Regions from separate parts of the Paenibacillus sp. YSY-4.3 genome, predicted to be linked through region 2. Evidence: riboswitches for the same ligand, from Rfam matches in the RefSeq annotation. Region 2 holds a riboswitch; each other region holds the start of a gene.
The links. A riboswitch is a leader RNA that binds a small molecule or an ion and turns the genes downstream of it on or off. The one in region 2 is predicted to bind cyclic di-AMP.
Positions count from the first base shown of each region.

Region 1: it holds a riboswitch for cyclic di-AMP, as region 2 does, so the genes downstream of both, ACYUJT_RS24295 (ubiquitin-like domain-containing protein) here and ACYUJT_RS24970 (C40 family peptidase) in region 2, are expected to answer to the same signal.
Region 3: it holds a riboswitch for cyclic di-AMP, as region 2 does, so the genes downstream of both, ACYUJT_RS17195 (TrkH family potassium uptake protein) here and ACYUJT_RS24970 (C40 family peptidase) in region 2, are expected to answer to the same signal.
Region 4: it holds a riboswitch for cyclic di-AMP, as region 2 does, so the genes downstream of both, ACYUJT_RS21255 (KamA family radical SAM protein) here and ACYUJT_RS24970 (C40 family peptidase) in region 2, are expected to answer to the same signal.

Region 1 is NZ_BAABMC010000014.1:9,756-14,837, forward strand. Features, by position in the region: gene rsmI (16S rRNA (cytidine(1402)-2'-O)-methyltransferase) at 1-272, shown strand, start outside; gene ACYUJT_RS24280 (AbrB/MazE/SpoVT family DNA-binding domain-containing protein) at 442-696, opposite strand; gene ACYUJT_RS24285 (HD domain-containing protein) at 1,038-2,324, shown strand; gene ACYUJT_RS24290 (TatD family hydrolase) at 2,344-3,111, shown strand; cyclic di-AMP (ydaO/yuaA leader) riboswitch at 3,327-3,543, shown strand; gene ACYUJT_RS24295 (ubiquitin-like domain-containing protein) at 3,798-4,934, shown strand; gene rnmV (ribonuclease M5) at 5,047-5,082, shown strand, end outside.
Region 2 is NZ_BAABMC010000016.1:29,133-34,214, forward strand. Features, by position in the region: gene ACYUJT_RS24960 (M1 family metallopeptidase) at 1-1,271, shown strand, start outside; gene ACYUJT_RS24965 (hypothetical protein) at 1,471-2,292, shown strand; cyclic di-AMP (ydaO/yuaA leader) riboswitch at 2,513-2,650, shown strand; gene ACYUJT_RS24970 (C40 family peptidase) at 2,656-3,147, shown strand; cyclic di-AMP (ydaO/yuaA leader) riboswitch at 3,349-3,487, shown strand; gene ACYUJT_RS24975 (C40 family peptidase) at 3,492-3,968, shown strand; gene ACYUJT_RS24980 (GNAT family N-acetyltransferase) at 4,294-4,791, shown strand; gene ACYUJT_RS24985 (c-type cytochrome) at 5,037-5,082, shown strand, end outside.
Region 3 is NZ_BAABMC010000005.1:95,774-100,855, forward strand. Features, by position in the region: gene uvrC (excinuclease ABC subunit UvrC) at 1-1,834, shown strand, start outside; gene ACYUJT_RS17190 (CPBP family intramembrane glutamic endopeptidase) at 1,806-3,527, opposite strand; cyclic di-AMP (ydaO/yuaA leader) riboswitch at 3,802-3,965, shown strand; gene ACYUJT_RS17195 (TrkH family potassium uptake protein) at 4,026-5,082, shown strand, end outside.
Region 4 is NZ_BAABMC010000008.1:102,537-107,618, forward strand. Features, by position in the region: gene ACYUJT_RS21245 (MFS transporter) at 1-1,086, opposite strand, end outside; gene ACYUJT_RS21250 (winged helix-turn-helix domain-containing protein) at 1,174-2,325, opposite strand; gene ACYUJT_RS21255 (KamA family radical SAM protein) at 2,493-3,680, opposite strand; cyclic di-AMP (ydaO/yuaA leader) riboswitch at 3,814-3,963, opposite strand; gene ACYUJT_RS21260 (antibiotic biosynthesis monooxygenase) at 4,022-4,432, opposite strand; gene ACYUJT_RS21265 (ankyrin repeat domain-containing protein) at 4,429-4,842, opposite strand; gene ACYUJT_RS21270 (hypothetical protein) at 4,824-4,991, opposite strand.

The sequences.
Region 1 (5,082 bases), on a different contig from region 2:
CGAAACGATTTGAGGAAATGGCCCGGGGAACGATTCGAGAATGCCTGGAATGGCTGGGGGAGCATCCGCCAATGGGGGAATATTGCATTGTGGTGGAAGGAGCCGATCCAGAGGAGCTCGAAGAGAAGCGAAATGCCTGGTGGAAGCCGCTGTCTATTCATGATCATGTGGCGCACTACGAAGAGGAAGGATTGTCCCGGAAGGAGGCGATGAAGAAGACTGCTCATGATCGGGGGGTATCCAAGAGGGATATTTATCAATCGCTAATATAGTGATAAGGTCTATTCTGGACGTGCTATGTGCCTCTGTTTAACGTAAGAAATAGGACGCACAAAAAAAGGGTGCCTTCATTCGGCCGGGTTCAAGCCGAAGAAGGCACCAAGGAGATATGAAAAAGGTTAGAATTAACAGATTCAGTAAGTCTATTATATACTATAATTCTTAATTTGTCACAGGTGTTGGAATTTCTGTGAGGCATTCATGGCAAACAATTTTGCCTTTGAAGTAAGTTACGTTTTCAGCGTTGCCGCAGAAGATGCAAGCAGGCTCGTATTTCTTCAACATGATACGCTCGCCGTCTACATAAATTTCAAGCGCATCTTTCTCTCCGATTCCGAGCGTACGGCGCAATTCGATAGGAATAACTACACGACCTAGTTCATCTACTTTTCTAACAATACCTGTTGATTTCATCATGACTGATGATACCCCTCTCGCGAAAAATTTTATCAATTTTTTAAAAGCGTCATAATTCGACAAACTTCTATCTTTTATGATATTTATAATACCAACGTTTCCCAAAACAGTCAACCTATTTATGGTAGAGTTCAGTTAAATTACTAAATTAAAGACATATATACACATAAGTCACTAAAAAAATGCTTTTATACCGGGCTTTTTAAGCATTCGACATATTTCCGACATTTAATGTGACATTGTTAGACAAAATTCGACAAAACCTGTCGAGTCTCTCGACATAACCAGAGACGTTAAATTCTTTTAGTTTCAAAATAAATTGAAAACAAGGAGAATTGGCCATGCATAACCTTCGCGAAGAAAAGGTATTCAAAGATCCTGTTCATAATTATATTCATGTTCAGGATGAATTGATCTGGTTACTTATTAATACGAAGGAATTTCAGCGGCTTCGCCGGATTCGTCAGCTTGGCACTTCTTATTTGACTTTCCATGGGGCAGAGCACAGCAGATTCTCTCATTCTTTAGGAGTATATGAGATCACGCGGCGAATCATTTCCCAGTTTGAACGAAATAATTACCCGGATTGGCCGAAGGATGAACGACTTGTCGCGCTCTGTGCGGCGCTGCTTCATGATTTGGGGCATGGCCCCTTTTCTCATTCTATCGAACAAGCCTTCGACATGAATCATGAAGATTGGACCTGCCGCATTTTGCTTGGCGATACGGAGGTGGGGCATGTCCTGAAGCGAATGGGTGATGACTTCCCGGACAAAGTGGCCTCGGTCATCCGGAAGGACTATTCTAATGAAATCGTCGTCAACCTGGTAACGAGTCCGCTAGATGCAGACCGAATGGACTATTTACTGAGGGACGCTTATTTCACTGGCGTCAATTACGGTACAATCGATATGGACCGGATATTGCGGATGCTGCGGCCGTACCAGGGACGTATCGTTGTGAAGGAGACCGGCATGCATGCGGTAGAGGATTATTTAATGTCCCGTTACCAAATGTATTGGCAAATTTATTTCCATCCAGTGACGCGGAGCTCGGAAATTATTTTGCGGCAAATTTTTCGCCGGGCTAAGGAATTATATGCTGAGGGGTATACATTTTCCTTCCTCCCGCATCCATTACCGAGCTTGTTCGACTCCGATCTGACAGTGCAGCAATATTTGCTATTAGATGAAGCATTAATTCAAACCACTTTTATGCAGTGGAAAAATGAAGAAGATCCCCTGCTTGTCGATCTTTGCACTCGTTTTATGGATCGCAAGTTGTACAAATATGTTGAACTAGAATCGCTCGATTTGGAGAAAATAACGGAAATCGGCGAAGAACTCCGAAAATTGGGCTTAAATCCGGACTATGATCTAGTCATTGATTTTCCGACGGACTTGCCGTATGATGTGTCTCGTCCTGACGAAGAGCTTCGCGGGAAGCAAATTTTGCTGCTGGACAAGCAGGAACGCTTGGTGGAAATATCAGAAGTATCCGATATTGTCCGATCAATTAGCGGCATGCAGCGAGGGAAATTTTATTTGTACTTTCCGGACAATAAATTGCAGGCGGTATGGCCTTATTTGTCTGCGGATTTGACTCGTTTTTTTGGCCGGGAGACTTAACTACAGGAGGGATATCGCCATGTTAGTGGATACGCATACGCATTTGGATGCGGAGCAGTTTGATGAGGATCGTGAGGAAACGATTTCTCGCGCGGTGGAGCAAGGGGTTACGCGCATGATCAACATCGGTTTTAACCGCGAAACGATTCCTACGACAATGAAGCTGGCCGAGAGCTATGAATTCATATATGCCGCCGTTGGATGGCACCCTCAGGATGCCATCACCATGAAGGAAGAGGATTTGGATTGGATTGCTGAATTATGTCGCCACGAGAAAGTGGTTGCCATTGGAGAAATTGGTCTCGATTATTATTGGGATACCTCGCCTAAAGATGTTCAGCATGCCGTATTCCGTAAGCAAATCGGGCTGGCCCGCGAACTTGGGATGCCGATCGTCATTCATAACCGGGATGCTCATGAGGATACAGTTCGAATTTTGCAGGAAGAGAAGGCTCATGAAGTCGGCGGAGTGATGCACTCGTTCTCAGGGAGCTGGGAAACGGCCAAATTATGTCTGAATATGGGATTTCATTTATCCTTCGGAGGCCCGATCACCTTCAAAAATGCCAAACAGCCTAAAGAGGTGTTGAAGCAAACGCCGCTCGACCGATTGCTGCTTGAAACAGATTCCCCTTATTTAACTCCACATCCTTATCGTGGAAAAAGAAATGAGTCTGCATATGTCCATTTGGTAGCGGAGGCAGCTGCTGAATTAAAAGGGTTGTCCTTCCAAGAAATTGCAGAAATCACAACCCGTAATGCACTGGAACGATTTTCCATTCGGTGAAATCGGGAGTAAAAGTGGTGAAAAGAAGAGATTTCAGGAAAGATTAATGCATTTTAATTTAAAACATCGAGTTTATTACATTTTTTTAACCATTTTCTTAAGAAAACGTTCTTGATTCGTCCTTTACAACATGCATTGAAACAGGATAGAATCTTTTCAGTGATCGATTTGGCCGAGTTTGGCGCATTGCCTATGGCCATCGAATCATGTTCCATGAACCAGTCTCGCTGAGTCTCCGAAAAGGAGAACGGGGGAACCGGATACGGCTTGATGAAATGTTTTAATTCAGTCAGCGTTGCCGTATTTGATTTCTTTGCAGGATCTTTGGGGTGAATTCGAGGTCATTGCGCCATGAGCGAATGAACCAAGAAAGGGCGACTCTCTTCGTCCGAACCCGACAGCTAACCTCGTAAGCGTGTCAAGAGAGGCAACTTCGTGCATCCTATTACATCAAGACCTTCAGGAAGCCACGAAAGAGTTGCTCTAACTCTTTCTTTCGGCTTCTTTTGTTTTGAATAATTGTAATAGGGTCATCATACTGTTTTAAAACAGGAGGTGACAAATGCCGACCAGACTGGGGCAGGATGCGGGATGCTGTAGTTCTAGCATTTCGTAAAAAACGAAATAGTCACGTCAACATCTCATCATGCATTGACCTAGGGCGGGACTATGAAGGAGGACGGAAAGTGGGCATTTTCAAGAAAGAAGAGACCCATGAATCACGCTCATCCAGTATGTCTTACGCATTGCGATGGAAGCATGAGAATCTACGTCAGATATCGGTAGTCACGTTGTTGACTGTTGCAGCAATCATCGTCATTTTGATTTGGCTGAACGGCAGCAGCAAAAACATTTATTTGGTGGTCGACGGGAAGGTACAGGAGATCGAGACCCGCAAATCTTTAGTGAATCAAGTACTGGATGAACACTCCATCGTGCTGAGCCAAGGCGATAGCATATCGCGGCCGCTCGAGAGCTCCCTCAAGAAGGGAGACCGGATCGTTATCGTAAGGGCGGTTCCGGTGCAGGTAAACGTGGATGGCAAGACGAAGTCGCTTTTAACTACCCAATCCAGCGTACAGGGCATTATCAACGAGCTTGGCATTACCGTAAACCCGGATGATAAGATAACTCCGGATTTAAGCAGCAAAGTCACTTCCGATCTCCAGATCAAGGTGGTGCGCGTATCCAAGCAAACGGTACAGACCAAAGAGACCGTACCATTTGCCATCGTCAAAACCTCGGATCCTAACTTGGAGAAGGGGCAGACGAAGGTGCTGCAGCAGGGCAGCGAAGGAGTAGTTGTACATCACGTCGAGAAAGTGTATGAAGACGGAAATTTCGTAACCAAGCGTTGGCTGAGCAAAGAGGTCCAGACGAAGGCTCAGGATAAAGTGATCGCTGTAGGTACGAAGCCCAAGCCAGAGGCTGTGCTCGCCGCTAATATTACCCGCACTGCGGATCAAGTGGATATCAGTGGAACGGCAACCAAAGGCGGCGTCTCATTTAAATATAAAAAAGTGCTCAAAGATGTCACACTAACCGCTTATTCCGCCGAAGAGGACGGCATCGGCACGAAGACGGCCTCCGGGACACGCGTAACGGAAGGCAGAACGATCGCCGTAGACAAGAGCGTCGTTCCTATGGGCTGGTGGGTATATATCGAAGGCATCGGGTTCCGCAAAGCCGAAGATACGGGTGGCGCCATTAAAGGCAATAAAATGGACGTTTATTTCGATAGCCTGCAATCGGCGAAGAACTTCGGACGCAAGAAGGGGCGCACGGTTTATGTTATCGGTCCGAACAAACCAGAATTGAACTAATTCCTGTTTTACTTTGTAAAAGGAATAAGATACTATAGATAAATGAAAAAGGTATGGAGAGAAGAGGAGAAGTCCTCTTCTTTTTGCGTATAAGGAAGAGGGTATTTGTCCAATGATCAAAGAGGTCATTGTCGTGGAAGGGCGGGAC
Region 2 (5,082 bases):
ACCAGTATCACGGTAACTCGGAGTTCTATTCCGATTTTGGCATTTACAGCGTGAATATCGACGTTCCAAGCGAGTATACGATAGCTGCCACAGGTTTTCCGACCAAACCTGCAATACAGCGGGGCGAACGTAAAATCATCCAGTATTATGCGGACGATGTGCATGATTTCGCCTGGGCCGCATCTCCAAACTTCATCTACGCTGAAGAGCCGTTCTCTTCAGAGGAGGTGCCAGGGGTCCGGATCAAGCTGTATTTGGATCCAGCCCATAAGGACTTGAAGGATCGTTACTTCTACGCCGCTAAGGTCGCATTGTCTAATTTCAGCAAATGGTACGGAAGCTACCCGTATTCCACTTTATCCATCATCGTACCACCCGCCGAAGGGAATGGCGCAGGGGGGATGGAGTATCCGACCTTGGTCACCGCCTTCGGGGCAACCAGCGATTCTCCGGGGTATGACGAGCTGGAGCGCACTGTGATCCATGAAATCGGGCATCAATTTTTTTACGGCATGGTGGCCAGCAATGAATTTGAAGAAGCCTGGCTGGACGAGGCCTTTACTTCCTATGCCGAAGACCGTTTGATGGAGCAGGAATTCGGAATCACGACCAGCCTTCCTATTCAAGCCGCATTGATCCACGATCCTAAGCCGCTGACTCAACCTTCCTGGGAATTCGGCACGGCGGATACTTACGCCAGAAATGTCTATCACCGCGGCAAACTCGTTCTTCTGGACCTCGAGCGGCAGATCGGTACCAAAGCCATGAATCGCACCCTGTCCCTCTATGCGCGCAAATATCGGTTCAAGCATCCGGCCACTGCGGATTTTCAGAGGGTACTCGAGCAAACGACGGGACGATCCTGGAAAGGTTATTTTAACCAGTACGTATACGGCGGAAAAATGGCGGACTATGCCATAGAGAACATTGACATATACAAGGTAGGGCAGGACAGCAATGCTCTGTACGAAGCCATCGTGGACATCACCCGCAAGGGTGGAACCTATCCAAAGGTGCCGATCCTCTTCACCTTCCAAGACGGACATACCGTTCGAAAGGTGCTGGATGGTAAGGAGGAGCATGCACAATTGAAGTTGACTTATAAGGAACCCCTCGCCTGGGCTATGCTCGACCCGGACTACACGCTGATGCTGGAGAACAAACATATTAATAACTACTTTAAGGCTAGTCTCGACGAGAAGGTCAGTACGCGCTCCAATATTATTGTAACGAAGCTGCTCGAAATGCTGACCGGTCCATTTCTGTGGTAGGCTGCTTCCGATGCGAGTTTTGTTCGGAGCTTATTCAGAGCGGTATTGCTCACAAAACTAGGTTTACGCTTCCGATGCAAGTTTTGTTCGGGGCTATTCAGAGCAGTATTGCTCACAAAACTAGGTATGCTTCCGATGCAAGTTTTGTTCGGGGCTATTCAGAGCAGTATTGCTCACAAAACTTTTAGGAGGGAATACCATGCCCTATATTCGCAATGGGTGGAGCAGCGTCAAAAGACAGTTCCCCTCCGTCATCATTCTGTTCCTGTATCAACTGCTGTGGGGAGTATTTCTATACCGGCTGGTCAATACGGCTGTAGTGCAAGTGCTGCACCGCTATCCCGACCCTCCCCCCCATGACCTGAGCCGGATGCTGTTTGTGATCGAGGGGCAAAATAGATTCTGGCAAATTCCCGAGGTTCATCATTACTTATGGATGATCATCGGCATGGTCTTGCTTCGCCTGCTGCTCACTCCTCTTGTCCATGCAGGAATATTATATGGACTGCTTCCTAGCGAGGATAGAGCGCCCGGCCTCCCGCTATTCAGAGGTATTCAGAAATTCTGGAAACCCGTGACCCTGTTCTACTTCCTGGAGCTTATTTTGATCCTGGTCCCTACGCTTTGGCTCCTACCCAGAGTATACACCGCCTTGGCACCCATTCTGCAGGGAAGCGGCCATATCTCGGTCGTTCTAGTCACTATCGCTTATGCTGTCGGCTGGCTCTGCTACAGCTGGTTCATACGCCAAACTGTACTGTTCCTGCAATTCGGCTACTTATTTAAAGGCAATGCCTGGCCGTCCCTGCTCCTTTGCTGGAAACATCTCCTGCCCGGCCTTGGCATCTCCTTTATCCTTGCAGCCTCTTGCTCTATCATATTCATCTTATTCGGCACGGCATCATGGGTCTGGACCGGTCTGCTGGCCCTCATTTTGCAGCAAACATACCCATTCTTCCGCAGTGTTTTCAAAATATGGAAAATATCCTCGCAATATTGTCTATGGCAACAAAAAAGTTAAAATTTCTTCATCTTCTCCCCTCCCTAGAGCCACAAGGCCTCCGCGCATGCGCGGAGGCCTTATTCTATGCTTACTATATAATTCTCGCAATTTAACCATTGCCAAATGATCCCTGCCTTGTTACAATAACAACAGTACTTTTTAAGTAACAGATTTGTAATCATTTCTGTCATAATTCACAAGATGCATGACAGCAGTGTCGAATAAGTTACACATGGTGTTAAAATCACAGCCGAATTCCCGTCACCAGGGAAACGGGGGAACCATTTTGGGTGAATTGATCTCGCTTCAGAGGGATCATAGGGGACCTTCAACCCGAACCCTTAAGCTAACCTCGCAGGCATTGGAAGGAGCATAACTTCTTTGAAGAAAAAGTTGGCTGTAGCAGCTATAAGTTTGTCCATCCTGTTCACCTTAGGGGCTGGCAGCGCTTTCGCAGACTCTAAACTGGATACAACTATTGATTCCGCACTGGGCACTAAATATGTATCTGGCGGTACGAGCACCGATGGCTTTGATTGTTCCGGATTTACCTCTTACGTATTCAAGAGCCTTGATATCAAGCTGCCTCGCACATCGGCATCCCAATACAATATGGGAACAGCTGTCAAGAAGGATGAGCTGAAGGCCGGGGATCTCGTATTCTTCAACACTTCCGGTAATGGAGTGTCCCATGTTGGCGTTATGGTTGATGGCGAGAGCTTCGCCCACGCTTCAACGAAGAAAGGGGTAATCATTACCAAATTAAGCGATGATTATTATGTCAAACGCTATGTCGGTGCCAAACGCATCATGAGCACGGACAAGTACGAAGAGGTTGCGGTTGATAGCCAAGATCATGACGATGTAGAATAATACGTCCAGAAAACCTGTAGAGTGGTTCCTTGCCGAACCCGCCTACAGGTTTTTTTATCCCTCAAAAGGCACAGGATAACTTTACCAACATGCTGCAGCAGAGCCTTTCTTGCAAAAGATGGCCGTTTTTGTTAGAATAACCAAAGTGATAAGTTACAATCTTGTCATCATTGTTGTAAGTCGTTTCGTTTCGGGTGCATACAACTAGATAAGCCGAATTCCCGGCACCCGGGAAACGGGGGAACCATTTATGGGTGAATTGATCTCGCTACATAAGAGATGATAGGGAACCTTCAACCGAATCCTTAAGCTAACCTCGCAGGCCTTGGAAGGAGCACAACATCTTGAGAAAGACTTTGACAGCAGCGGCGACGAGCTTGGCTATTCTTCTTACGTTGGGGACAGCAAGCGCATACGCCGACTCGAACACGACATTGAACAAGACGGTTAATGCCGTCTACGGAACACCTTACAAATTCGGGGGAACGACCACAAACGGTTTTGATTGCTCCGGATTTACAAGCTACGTCTTTAAGAAAATGGGTGTTAAGCTGGCCCGCGTATCGTCAGCGCAGTACAAGCAGGGTACGTCTGTTGCGAAGAATCAGCTTCAGGAAGGAGATCTCGTATTTTTTAATACGACCGGCAAAGGAGTATCTCATGTCGGCATTTATATCGGCGATGGAAAGTTCGCCCATGCCTCTTCTTCTAAAGGAATCCGTACCGATAAATTAAGCAACAGCTACTACAAGGAACGTTATGTCGGAGCGAAACGGATCCTAAGCAAATACGGCTATTCTACCCACGCCGCCCAATCCTAATCACCTAGCCCATTTATGTCTACTGCTTTTACATAGCCCGACAATTCCTGCCAGAATTGTCGCGGCTTTTTTATTAGGACTTAATCGCTCTATCTTATTAACGAAGCTTCAAGGAAAAAGGTTGCAGGCATACACGCCATAGGTACTATTTATCAACGCCCCACTAAACCGTTTTCACTATAAATAGATAACTCCGCCTCCCACGTTAAAAATCTCTCGGCCAGAGCCTTTACAATAAAATAAAATCCCGTTACAGTGTTGATAAAACGATCGCGCCGGCGAAGTTCCATGGCACGGCATTCCCATTTGTACAAGGAGGCGCAAGATGGATAAACGAGATATTCAGTTTAAAATCGTTCCTATGGAAGAACGCCATGGGGAAGCAATCAGTACTTGGCGCTACGACTCTCCCTATGATATCTATAGCTGGCTGCCTTGGGAACAAATGAAGGCTCTTGATGTTGAATTCGGCAATCCGGCCTTACGGGCCGAGCAGTATGTATCCATTCTAGACGAGGAAGGAAATTTGGCCGGGTTCGCCCAATATTTCCCCATGGAGAACGTCACAAGACTCGGGATCGGGATGAGGCCCGATTTATGCGGTCATGGTTTGGGTAAGTCCTTTGTATTAACGATTGTTAAAGAGGCGCAGCGACGCGCACCGTCCGACGTCATTGATCTTGAAGTGCTTACCTGGAATACGCGGGCTATCCGCGCTTATCAGAAATCGGGTTTTGTCATAACCGATCTTTACGAGAAAATGACCCCCGGCGCAATATCCAAGCCGTATTATTGCATGGTATATCGGGGTGAACGCTTATAGCCTGGCCTACAAAGCGTCTGGGAGCGCCTGCAAGGCGGTCTCAGGCATTTATGTGCCATTAAGGGGTTATCTCCTGAAAGGCGCTGCACGGCTTGTTTCCGGCGCGCTGTGAGGATGCTCATAATATATTGTGACTTTTGAGCAATTATACGGGGAATTCGTTGCTTTTTTTGTCACAAATGCTATGATCAAATAGCATGTTCCGTTATAATAATAAGGTAGCTTACATAGGAGGGACGATTGGAATGCAAAAGTGGGTTATGAGCGGGCTATTCTTTGTCGCGTGTGCAC
Region 3 (5,082 bases), on a different contig from region 2:
TATCCGCCACAAGCTGGCGCTGCTGCCGGATTTGCCTGGCTGCTATTTAATGAAGAACAGCAAAGGAACGATCATTTACGTCGGGAAAGCCAAGGTGCTTAAGAACCGCGTACGATCTTATTTTACGGGCAGCCATGACGGTAAAACCCAGCGGCTCGTCTCTGAAATCCGTGATTTTGAATATATCGTAACCGCCAGCAACATGGAAGCACTCATTTTGGAATGCAATTTAATCAAACAGCATCACCCGCGTTATAACGTCCTGCTTAAGGACGACAAGACGTTTCCATATTTGAAGATCACGAATGAACCTCATCCGAGGCTTGAGGTTACCCGGCGGGTGCTGAAGGATAAAGCGAAGTATTTCGGTCCTTATCCGAACGGATATGCGGCCCAGCAGACGAAGAAGCTGCTCGACCGCATGTACCCGCTGCGCAAGTGCAACGTCATGCCTAAAGAGGTCTGCCTCTATTACCACATTGGCCAATGCATGGCGCCGTGTGTGGAGGAGGTGCCTCAGGAGAAATACGATGAGATTACGCAGGAGATCCACTCCTTTCTAAGCGGCGGCCACGAAGAGATCAAGAAAGAGCTGCAGCGCAAAATGCAGGAAGCGGCCGAAGATCTGTATTTCGAACGGGCCAAGGAGCTGCGCGACCAAATCATGAGCATCGATGCGATGATGGAGAAGCAGAAAATTACGATGGCTGACGCCAAAGACCGTGATGTGTTCGGTTATGCCGTTGATAAAGGCTGGATGTGCGTGCAAATATTATATATGCGCCAGGGAAAAATGATCGAACGGCATGCCTCCGCGTTTCCGTTCTACGGTGAAGCCTATCAGGATTTCCTGTCATTCGTGACGCAGTATTACAGCGATAACCCGGCACTGCCCCAGGAGATCTTGCTTCCGGCGAAACCAGCCGGCACGGAAGCGGGCGCAGACGGCACGGAGGCGGATGTCAAAGAAGCCGCAGACGCGATCAGCGGATCAGCAGAGCTGCAGCAGTGGCTTGGCGTCAAGACGCTGGTGCCGCAGCGGGGACTGAAGCGGCAAATGATTTCTATGGCCGAGGAGAACGCCCGGGTGTCCCTAGAGGAGAAATTCCGGCTCATTGAGCGGAACGAGGAGCGTACCTCGAAGGCAGCTGAAAATTTAGGCGCTGCTATCGGGTTAGAGTCGCTATCGCGCATTGAGGCGTTCGACAACTCCAACATTCAGGGAACGAACCCGGTATCCGCCATGGTCGTGTTCATCGATGGAAAGCCGGCGAAGAAAGAGTACCGGAAATACAAAGTCCGCACTGTAGAAGGGCCGGATGATTACGAGACGATGCGGGAAGTGATTCGCCGCCGCTATGAGCGGGTGCTTAAAGAGAATTTACCGCAGCCTGACCTGATCGTCGTGGACGGCGGGAAGGGTCAAATCTCAGCAGCAGTGGACGTGCTGGAGAACGAACTGGGTTTGTTTATCCCTGTATGCGGGCTCGTTAAGGATGATAAGCATAGAACCGCCCAGCTCATGGTGGGAGATCCGCCGGAGCCGGTTCATCTGCCGCGCGACAGTCAGGAGTTCTATCTCCTGCAGCGCATTCAGGAGGAGGTTCACCGCTTCGCGATCACTTTTCACCGCGAGCAGCGGGCCAAGTCAATGGTGGCGTCGCGGCTGGACGCGATCCCAGGCATCGGGGAGAAGCGGCGCAAGCTGCTGCTGAAGCACTTCGGTTCGCTCAAAAAAATAAAAGAGGCCTCCGTCGAAGACTTTCGGCCTCTGTCGATCGGCGACAAGCTCGCCAATCAGATTATTAATGCCCTTCGGGATGAGGAGTCGTAAACTGCGGCTCCTCTTCTTTGCGTTGTACCGGCGGAATGCTTCCCCTCCGGCCCGGTGGGTTGAATAAGTAAATGACGTAAGCTACGATCGCCGGTAGAGCGATGTAAACGATCCCTGCAGTCCAGTTCAGCGTCCCGCCCATCATCATAAGGCTGAGCGACATGAGAATGCTGTTGAAGATGACATGCGTGAACATGGCGGTAATATAGCCGTAGTGCAGGAAAACAAAGCTGAACAACAGTCCGATAATCGTCAGCTCGATCGGGCGCGAATAGACGGGATATATCGGATACAAGGAATGTCCAAACGCCCAAATCATCGACGATATCAAGCTGGCTATAAATGTACTGCGGAAAATTTTCTTCAGCATAGGGATGCCGAACAAGCGATAGACCGCTTCCTCGCCGATTCCCGCGACCCAGGCGAGCAGGGGGAATAGGACGGGGTAAATCATGTTGTAGGCCGACTGGGAGGCGTCAGTCGTTGACCAGGTGCCGAATGTCCGCTCCAGGATGAAAAAAATGACCGATTGCGCCCCGAGCAGGACTAAGGCCCACAAATAAGCGCTTTGCATTGAGAACAGCACATGCCGTCCGTATTCCGGTTCTTTGGCTCTGGCCCATAGATTCAGCCCCTGCTTGCGCCAGAGTCCGTCTCCTCCGATCAGGGAGAAGTAAATGGAGGCCGATATAACCAGGGTGAGTGCGCCCTGCACGATGAAGCCAATGATCAGAATGCCGGTTCCGAGCCCGTCCTTCTGCAGCAGCGGAAGCATGTTAACCGCTCCGACCATCGAGAAAACAAAGTAAGCAGAGGACAGAACCAGGCCTCGTAGGAAAGAAGAGAACGGTCTAGTCTTCACACTGTAGATGATCGCCAGAATACCGAGCACGAAGGTGAACAGGGCATAGCCGACCCAGGTGAACCAGTTGGCCAGCTTCTTTTGGCCTTTTACATAGTCCAGGTGACCGGCAGGAGGATCGAAGTAAGCCTGCATGGAGGAGACGCTTCCGTCTTCGAAGCGGAATTCGATCAGCCCGCGGGACAGGCCGGCTTCAAAACCGGGTACCCCGTAGATAAGCCCTGATTCGCTTTCTGCGCTCTCGATCTTCAGCTTAGCGGGATCAAAGTTAAACGCTTTAAGGTAAGGAGCGGCAAGGCTAGCTTTGTCTTCGGGCGTCAGGCCACCTTCCGTTACCAGCAAGCCCTTGCCGCCCTCTATGCCTTGCTTCTGAAGCAGCTCTCTGGTGGCGCTGCTATAGGTCTCAATGCGTTCGAATCCGGCTACATTGCCGCCATACATGTTAACGTCCACAGTTAAGGCGCTAAGGATACCGCCGGGTTGTTCGAAACGAACGCGAAACACCTCAAGCGGAAACTGCTCATCGTAATTTTTCATATAAGCATTCATTAGATTTTCGTGGGACAAATAACCATATATATCCGATCGAGATTCGTATGTAACTATAGCATGGTCCAATGATACAGGCAGCTCCAGCGTGGAGGCGGCAAATTCGGCAGCGAGTTCCTTCGCCTGCTGCTTCGTGATCGTCTTCTGAATTTGCTGCAACGAATCCGGCGTGGCCATCGGCAGAATCTGTACGGCTAGAAAAATGAGGAAGCCTACGGCGGCCAGCACCCGAAGAGTGTTGCGCTTCGGCGCTCGCCCTGGAGACGAAAAGACTGATAACATTCAAAAACCCCTTTGCAATAGTGTAAATGGATATCATTGTAAAGATACCATAAGCCTTGAGCAATCGCCAGAAAGCGAACGAGCAAGGGTAGTAAACAGGCAATAATTCCGCAAAAATACAGCATGACTCAGAGAATGAAGGGTGGCAAGCTCCGTTTCAGGCGGCAAAGGTTATTTTCATGGTATTTCGGGTAAATCAAGCTTTGTAGTGAACGTTAATTAAGCTTATAATCCAATTCATAGAGATGGGATGAAAATGAAATGAAAGATATGAAAAGAATATCAGCCGAATTTCCAGTGGAAAACGGGGGAACCAATTTTTTGGGGTGAATTTCTCAGGCCCTGCACGGACGCGAAAGTCCGGCGCAGGAGGTGAATAGGGCTGCTGTGCAGGCCCGAACCCGTCAGCTAACCTCGTAGGCGTACTGCAGCAGGAACCATAACCGAAAGGGCTCTGGATTTCCAGTGCTTTTTTCTTTTGCCAAAGTGTCCATAATAATGGGTATTAATATTCAGATATGCAGATCAAGACAAGAAGAGGTGAGCAGGGTGCCGTCACGATGGTTTAAATTATCTCCACCGCGTATATTGGTACTCGGTTTTGCAGCGATTATTTTGATCGGGGCGCTGCTACTAATGACGCCGCTCGCCAATACGACCGGGGAATCCCTTTCTTTCGTAGACGCGTTGTTTACGGCGACCTCTGCCACTTGCGTTACCGGACTTATCGTACGTGATACGGGAACTTATTTTTCGACATTCGGCCAAATCGTGATTATTACGCTTATTCAAATCGGGGGACTCGGTTTCATGACGATGGCGACTCTCTTCTCCCTTGTGTTCAAGCGGCGGATTTCGCTGCGGGACCGCCTTCTGCTGCAGGAGGCGATGAATCAGAATACGATGGAGGGCATCGTCCGCCTCATTCGCAAGGTGCTAATGTACTCCTTGATCATTGAGGCTAGTGCTGCCGTATTGTTTGCGATTCGCTGGGCGTTTGACATGCCGTTTGGACGGGCCGCTTACTATGGAATTTTTCATGCGGTTTCTCTGTTCAACAACGCTGGCTTCGATTTGTTCGGAAATTTCCAAAGCCTGACGGGGTATGTGGACGATCCGCTCGTTAACTTCGTAGCGATGTTCCTGGTCGTATCGGGCGGCCTCGGCTTTATCGTGCTGTCCGAGCTCGCGGACTTCCGCCGCAGCCGTAAGCTGTCGCTGCATTCCAAAGTAGTTCTGTCCATGACGGGGGCGCTTATTGTCATCGGGGCTATCGTGATCTTCATATTTGAATTTACCAATGCGAGAACGATGGGATCGTTGGATTGGAGCGGGAAAATATGGGGCTCGTTCTTCCAATCCGTCAATTCTAGAACGGCCGGTGCGAACTCGGTAGATATCGGGGCACTTCGCCAGGCCACCCAGTTCTTCATGATCATCCTGATGTTCATCGGCGCATCTCCTGGCTCGACGGGCGGCGGGATCAAAACGACGACGTTCATGATTTTGGTAGGCGCGGTCATCTCCATGATTCGCGGCCGCAATGATTTGGTGT
Region 4 (5,082 bases), on a different contig from region 2:
CTGAATGCCGAATACCCGGCCGATCATCTGCTCGGAGGTCTCTTTTTGCAGTATATAATTTTGCGTTACCATATACATGCCGTTGCCGATGCCGATCAGCGCCCCGAGTCCGAGAAGCAGCAGCACGCCAGTGCCTGGCGGACACAGCCCCAAAAGGGCGATTCCGGTTCCGATCAGCACATAGCCCCCGCCGAGTCCCCAGCCGTAGCCGACACGATTCAATCGATTAAGGATGACAAGCACGGCCACCGCCCCGGCTCCGATCGCGGACACCAGCCAGCCGATCAGCGATTCATTCGCGGAATCGATCGCACGCAGCAGCGTCGGAAACTGATAATCGATCATTAGCAGCGCGGTCAAGCCGACAAAGCCGAACATCATCGTATACAGCACTTTTTTGGCCTGAAAAAGATACAGCCAGCCTTCGCGCCAATTCTGCAGAAAAGCATCCAAGGCCCCATCGCGTCTGGAATTTCCCCTCTTCAACGGTTCCTCTGTATGATGGGAGACTGGAAGCGCGCGCAGCGAGATCAGCAGTACGGCCGACAGCAGCCTTGCTCCGGCATTAAGTATAATGCATGCCTGAGGCGACAGCGCTGTCAGCGTCATCGCGCCAAGCAGCGGGCCGGCCACCTTCGAGGACTGGTTCACCAGGCCATTGAAGGATGTCGCCTGAAACAGCAATGCCTGCGGCACGACCTGCCGGGTCAGCGCCTGCTGAGCAGGCACATGGAACACGCCGCAGGCCGCCCGCAGCGCCAGCAGCGGGAGCAGCCAGGCCATGTTGGGCGCAGCCAAAATGCATAGGGTGAGCCCGACGGTGATCAGATCGCAGACCATCATAAGCCGCGCTTTGCGCACCCGGTCCGCGACCGTTCCAGCGAAGGAGCCGAGCAGCACCGCCGGCAGCGCCATCGTCACCGGAATGAGGGCCAGCAGCATCGGGTCCGCGCCCCAGCGGTAGGCGACGAGCACCTGAATGGCCAGCGCGTCGAACCAATCGCCAAAGGAGGCGAGCGCATAAGCTGCAAACATATGCCTGAAGCTGCGGATTGATAACAGGGAGGAGCGTTCTTTTCGTGTCATAGGGCAATCTATCCTTTCGCATCTCTAGATACCCCTATCCTATCCCGTGATTGTCAGAGGATTATCAGACGGCCCTGCTGCAAGCGGCTATGACAAAGATAGCGCTCTGCCAATGATGGCTTCCATCTCCTTCTTATGCCTGGATAGCCCAAGCTCTTCATCTTCGGAATCATAGAGCGAGGCATATTTACGCTCCATTTCCAGGCCAGGATGTTTCCACGAGATATATCGCCTAATTTGACAGAGAGAAATGATCCGAAGCGGGACATTTAGCGACATCTCCAACACATCAAGCCCTTCGTCGAAGTGCTGCTCGGCCTCTTTCTCCCGGCCGCGTGCCATGTCCAGCAACCCCTGAGCGATGCGAAAACGGCCGATCTCTCGCAAATACGGCGTATCCTGAAGCAAGCCGGCCAATCGTTCCGCTACCTTATCCGCCAGCTCCAGTTCTCCCGCCAGCACGTAAACGTATATTTCCATAATGGCTACCGGCATGACGAAGCCGGTCAGTCCCTCCGCCTCAACCGTCATTCTCGTCTCTTCGAACCGCTGCATGGCCTCCATCGCAAGCCCGGCGTCGGCATACACCTCAAGAATGTTAAGAATACGCATTTCGCGATGCTCCTCCGGGGAGAGGACACGCCGCGAAATGGCCTGCTCACAATAGCGCAGCATCTGCCCAGGCTCCGGATTCATCCCACGGTATAGAATTAGCAACCAGTACAGCCGGGTTTGCAGCGGCAGGTCATTCGCCTCCAGGAACCAGGGGATATCGCCCTGAATAAATTTCAGATAAACGATATAGAACGGGTCCATCTCGAAGCCGAGAATGTCCTGCTGTGTCGCCAGAGCCAGCATCGATTTGCCTTGCCCGAACAGATGGTATTTCTTGAAAATGTCCCGTACTGAGGAATTGACCTCGCGATCGCCTACCGATGGATTCATCACGGATTTCGGCTCCCCGACGGTCAGGCTGTATCCGTATCCCCGCACCGTATTAATGCGGATATGCGCCCAAGGAGTCAGCTTCTTCCGCAGGCGATAAATATGATCATCGACCGTCCGCTCTACCGGGAACTCCATCGTCCAGACCTGGTCCAGGAGATGTTCGCGCGTAAATGCCCGGTCGCGGTGGCGATACAAAAATTGCAGCAGCGCGAACTCCTTCGCCAGCAGCTCGATGCTCTCGGCACCCCATTTTATTTTGTACCCGGAAGGATCGAATGTCAGTCTCTCCATAACTACCCCTTCTCCAAATGTCTTATTAGATTTATCATAATCTATCACCGCCATCCTGAGAAATGAAAAGCGTGCAAACGATCAGGATACAAACAAAAATCCCCGGAGGATGCAGCCAAATATTACTTCAGGCCGCTCCTCAGGGGATGGTCACTATGATTTATATGTTATAGCATAGCAGGCGTGCGTTTTCTCTTCTGCGGTAAATCGGGCATTTCGTTCACGGAGACAACTTCATCGGTCTTCTTCTCGGGCTGCCGCCAATACTGCTCATTGCCGGGAAGATCGTCAAACCAAGCCGCATCCTTAGGGCAATCGAGGATCATCAATTTGCCGTAATCCCCGTCGCGGGACTGGTGGTACTTCAAATAGGCCTTGCCGTTTTCAATCGCGAGAATTTCGATCTTGCCGGACGTATGGCTCATCGACAGCCTGACTCGTTTACCCAGACCGGATGTCCGCGCCTTTGCCTCCTCGACGATCCGATAGACCTCTTCCAAGGAAAGGACGAAATCACGGTTCCCCGCTACCGGCCTGTTCACGAAGAAGTAGTAAGGCGTAACCCCTGCCCAAGACAGCTTATCCAGCAGCTCGCCAAGCACTACAGGGTCATCGTTAATGCCTCTCAGCACCGGGGTCTGGTTGACTACGATCGCGCCGGCCTCATGCAATGCCTGAAAGCCGCGTCTCGCTTCCTCCGTAATCTCGCGCGGATGGTTAATATGGGCCATAACGTAAATGCGCTGCTCCGGCGTAGAATAGGTGCGGATCACATCGAGCAGCTCCTCGTCCTCGTAAATGCGCATGGGATTGAACACGGGAATCTTCGAGCCGAGACGAATAATTTTAACGTGCTCAATTTCACGCAGCTGGGCAAGGATGCCCCGCAGTTTCTCCGTGGCTAGAATAAGGCTGTCCCCGCCAGTCAACAGGACGTTGTTGATCTCGGGATGCTTGGCGATATAATCGATTCCCGGCTGCACATCGGACATGGCCTCCTTCACGTCGTTGCGGAACAGGCGCTTGCGGAAGCAATACCGGCAGTACGCGCCGCATACCTCTGACACGATCAGCAGGGCGGTCGTCGTATACTTGTGCTGACATCCCGGCACAACGTAGTTGGTATCCTCGTCGGAAGCATCCCAGCGGCCATACTCCTCGAGTTCCCCCTCATTTGGAATGACCAGCTTGCGAATGGGATCCTGAGGATCATTCCAGTCGATCAGGTTCAAGTAATAATCGTTCACCCGAAATACGAATTTCTCCGTAATCGGTTTCAAACGCTCGCGCTCCTCTTCCGGAATCATAGTCAGTCTGTCCAGATTCGTAATGTACTTCGTTTTAGTCTTTGTCATTGTACATCCTCCTTCCTAGTAATCAACAAAAAAGACCCCGGATCGGGGTCCTAGACACAGCTGCGCCAGCAAGGGTCAGAAGACAAAAATAGACCCTAAAATAGGGTCTAAGAGACGTAATAAATAATCATATAACAGACCCATCCACTGCTGACGAGGTTAGCTGACGGACTCGGGTAAGATGGTACCCTACACCTCATAGGAATGAGTGATTCGCCCCAAAAAAAAGAACTGGTTCCCCCGCTTTCCTGGCTATCACCAAGAAACTAAGCGTGTGTCTATGATACGGTGTACTGACGGGATTGTCAACCTTAGGGTAATTAACAAGAGAATTGGTATAATTATAAAATTCTTAAAATTTGACGGTTAATGTTATTTTCTGTCATGGGACCGGCCATCCCCCGTTCCGGTTCAAACTTTTGCCGCAGCGGCCTATACTGCGCGGCTACTTCATAAGTCGCCAGCTCGGAGCCAATGAGTTGGCTGACTTCCGGCTTAAGCTCTCTAAACTTGCGGTGGAGCGTTCGCGCTGCTCTGCTCGTTAACCACTTCTCAAAATACCATCGATCCTCCCAAGTAGTGCAAACCTGCAGCTCATCGTATTCCGGGCAATTATCTCTGATCAGCACTTCCATGAACAGGAATCCTTCAAAAGCATGGACCGATATGGGCGTTCTGAAGCGAGCCAGCACTTCGTTTGCTTTGCCTTTTCGGACCCGGATGATCTGGATGGCCTTCATCATCACCATCATTTTCCGACCACCTCTTTCGATAGGAATATACTTAAATACTCATAGACGAAAATGGCAGCATTCCCACCGGCCTCGGCGTGACGGATCAGCGATATTCCGTGCGGCCCCTTAGCATAGACGGTCTCGGGATGATTCTCCACGATCGCTTTTACGACGTTCAGTTCTCCAAGCATAGCTGCAGCGAAAATATCCATTCGTGCCCCGTGCGCCAGCAGCAGTCTTGCAATGCTGAAATTCCCGGTATGCGACGCGGCGCCGAGGGCGCTCTCCCAATCGCCGCTCCCCCAATCGATGACCGCATGCACAAGTGCGGGCTCCTGTTTGAGCAGCCTTGCAACCGCATCATAATCTCCATGCGCGGCCACGATAAATTCCCGTACCAGCTCATGATTTAAAGGCCCTCTTGGCATGCGTTCCCCTCCTTGTCCGTTCTCTGCGAACCTCTCGTTCTCTGCTTCTGCCCATCAACAGTCTCCCATTGCCGCTCAGCCTCTCTTCGGCAAACCGCCGCACTGATAATCAGAAGCCATGATATATATACCAATGAAGTTTGATTCATCTCAATTCCTCCACCTACGTAATTGATAACCATTCTCAACGATTGATCAATTCCATTTTATTGATAATGATTCTCATTGTCAATAAGGTGA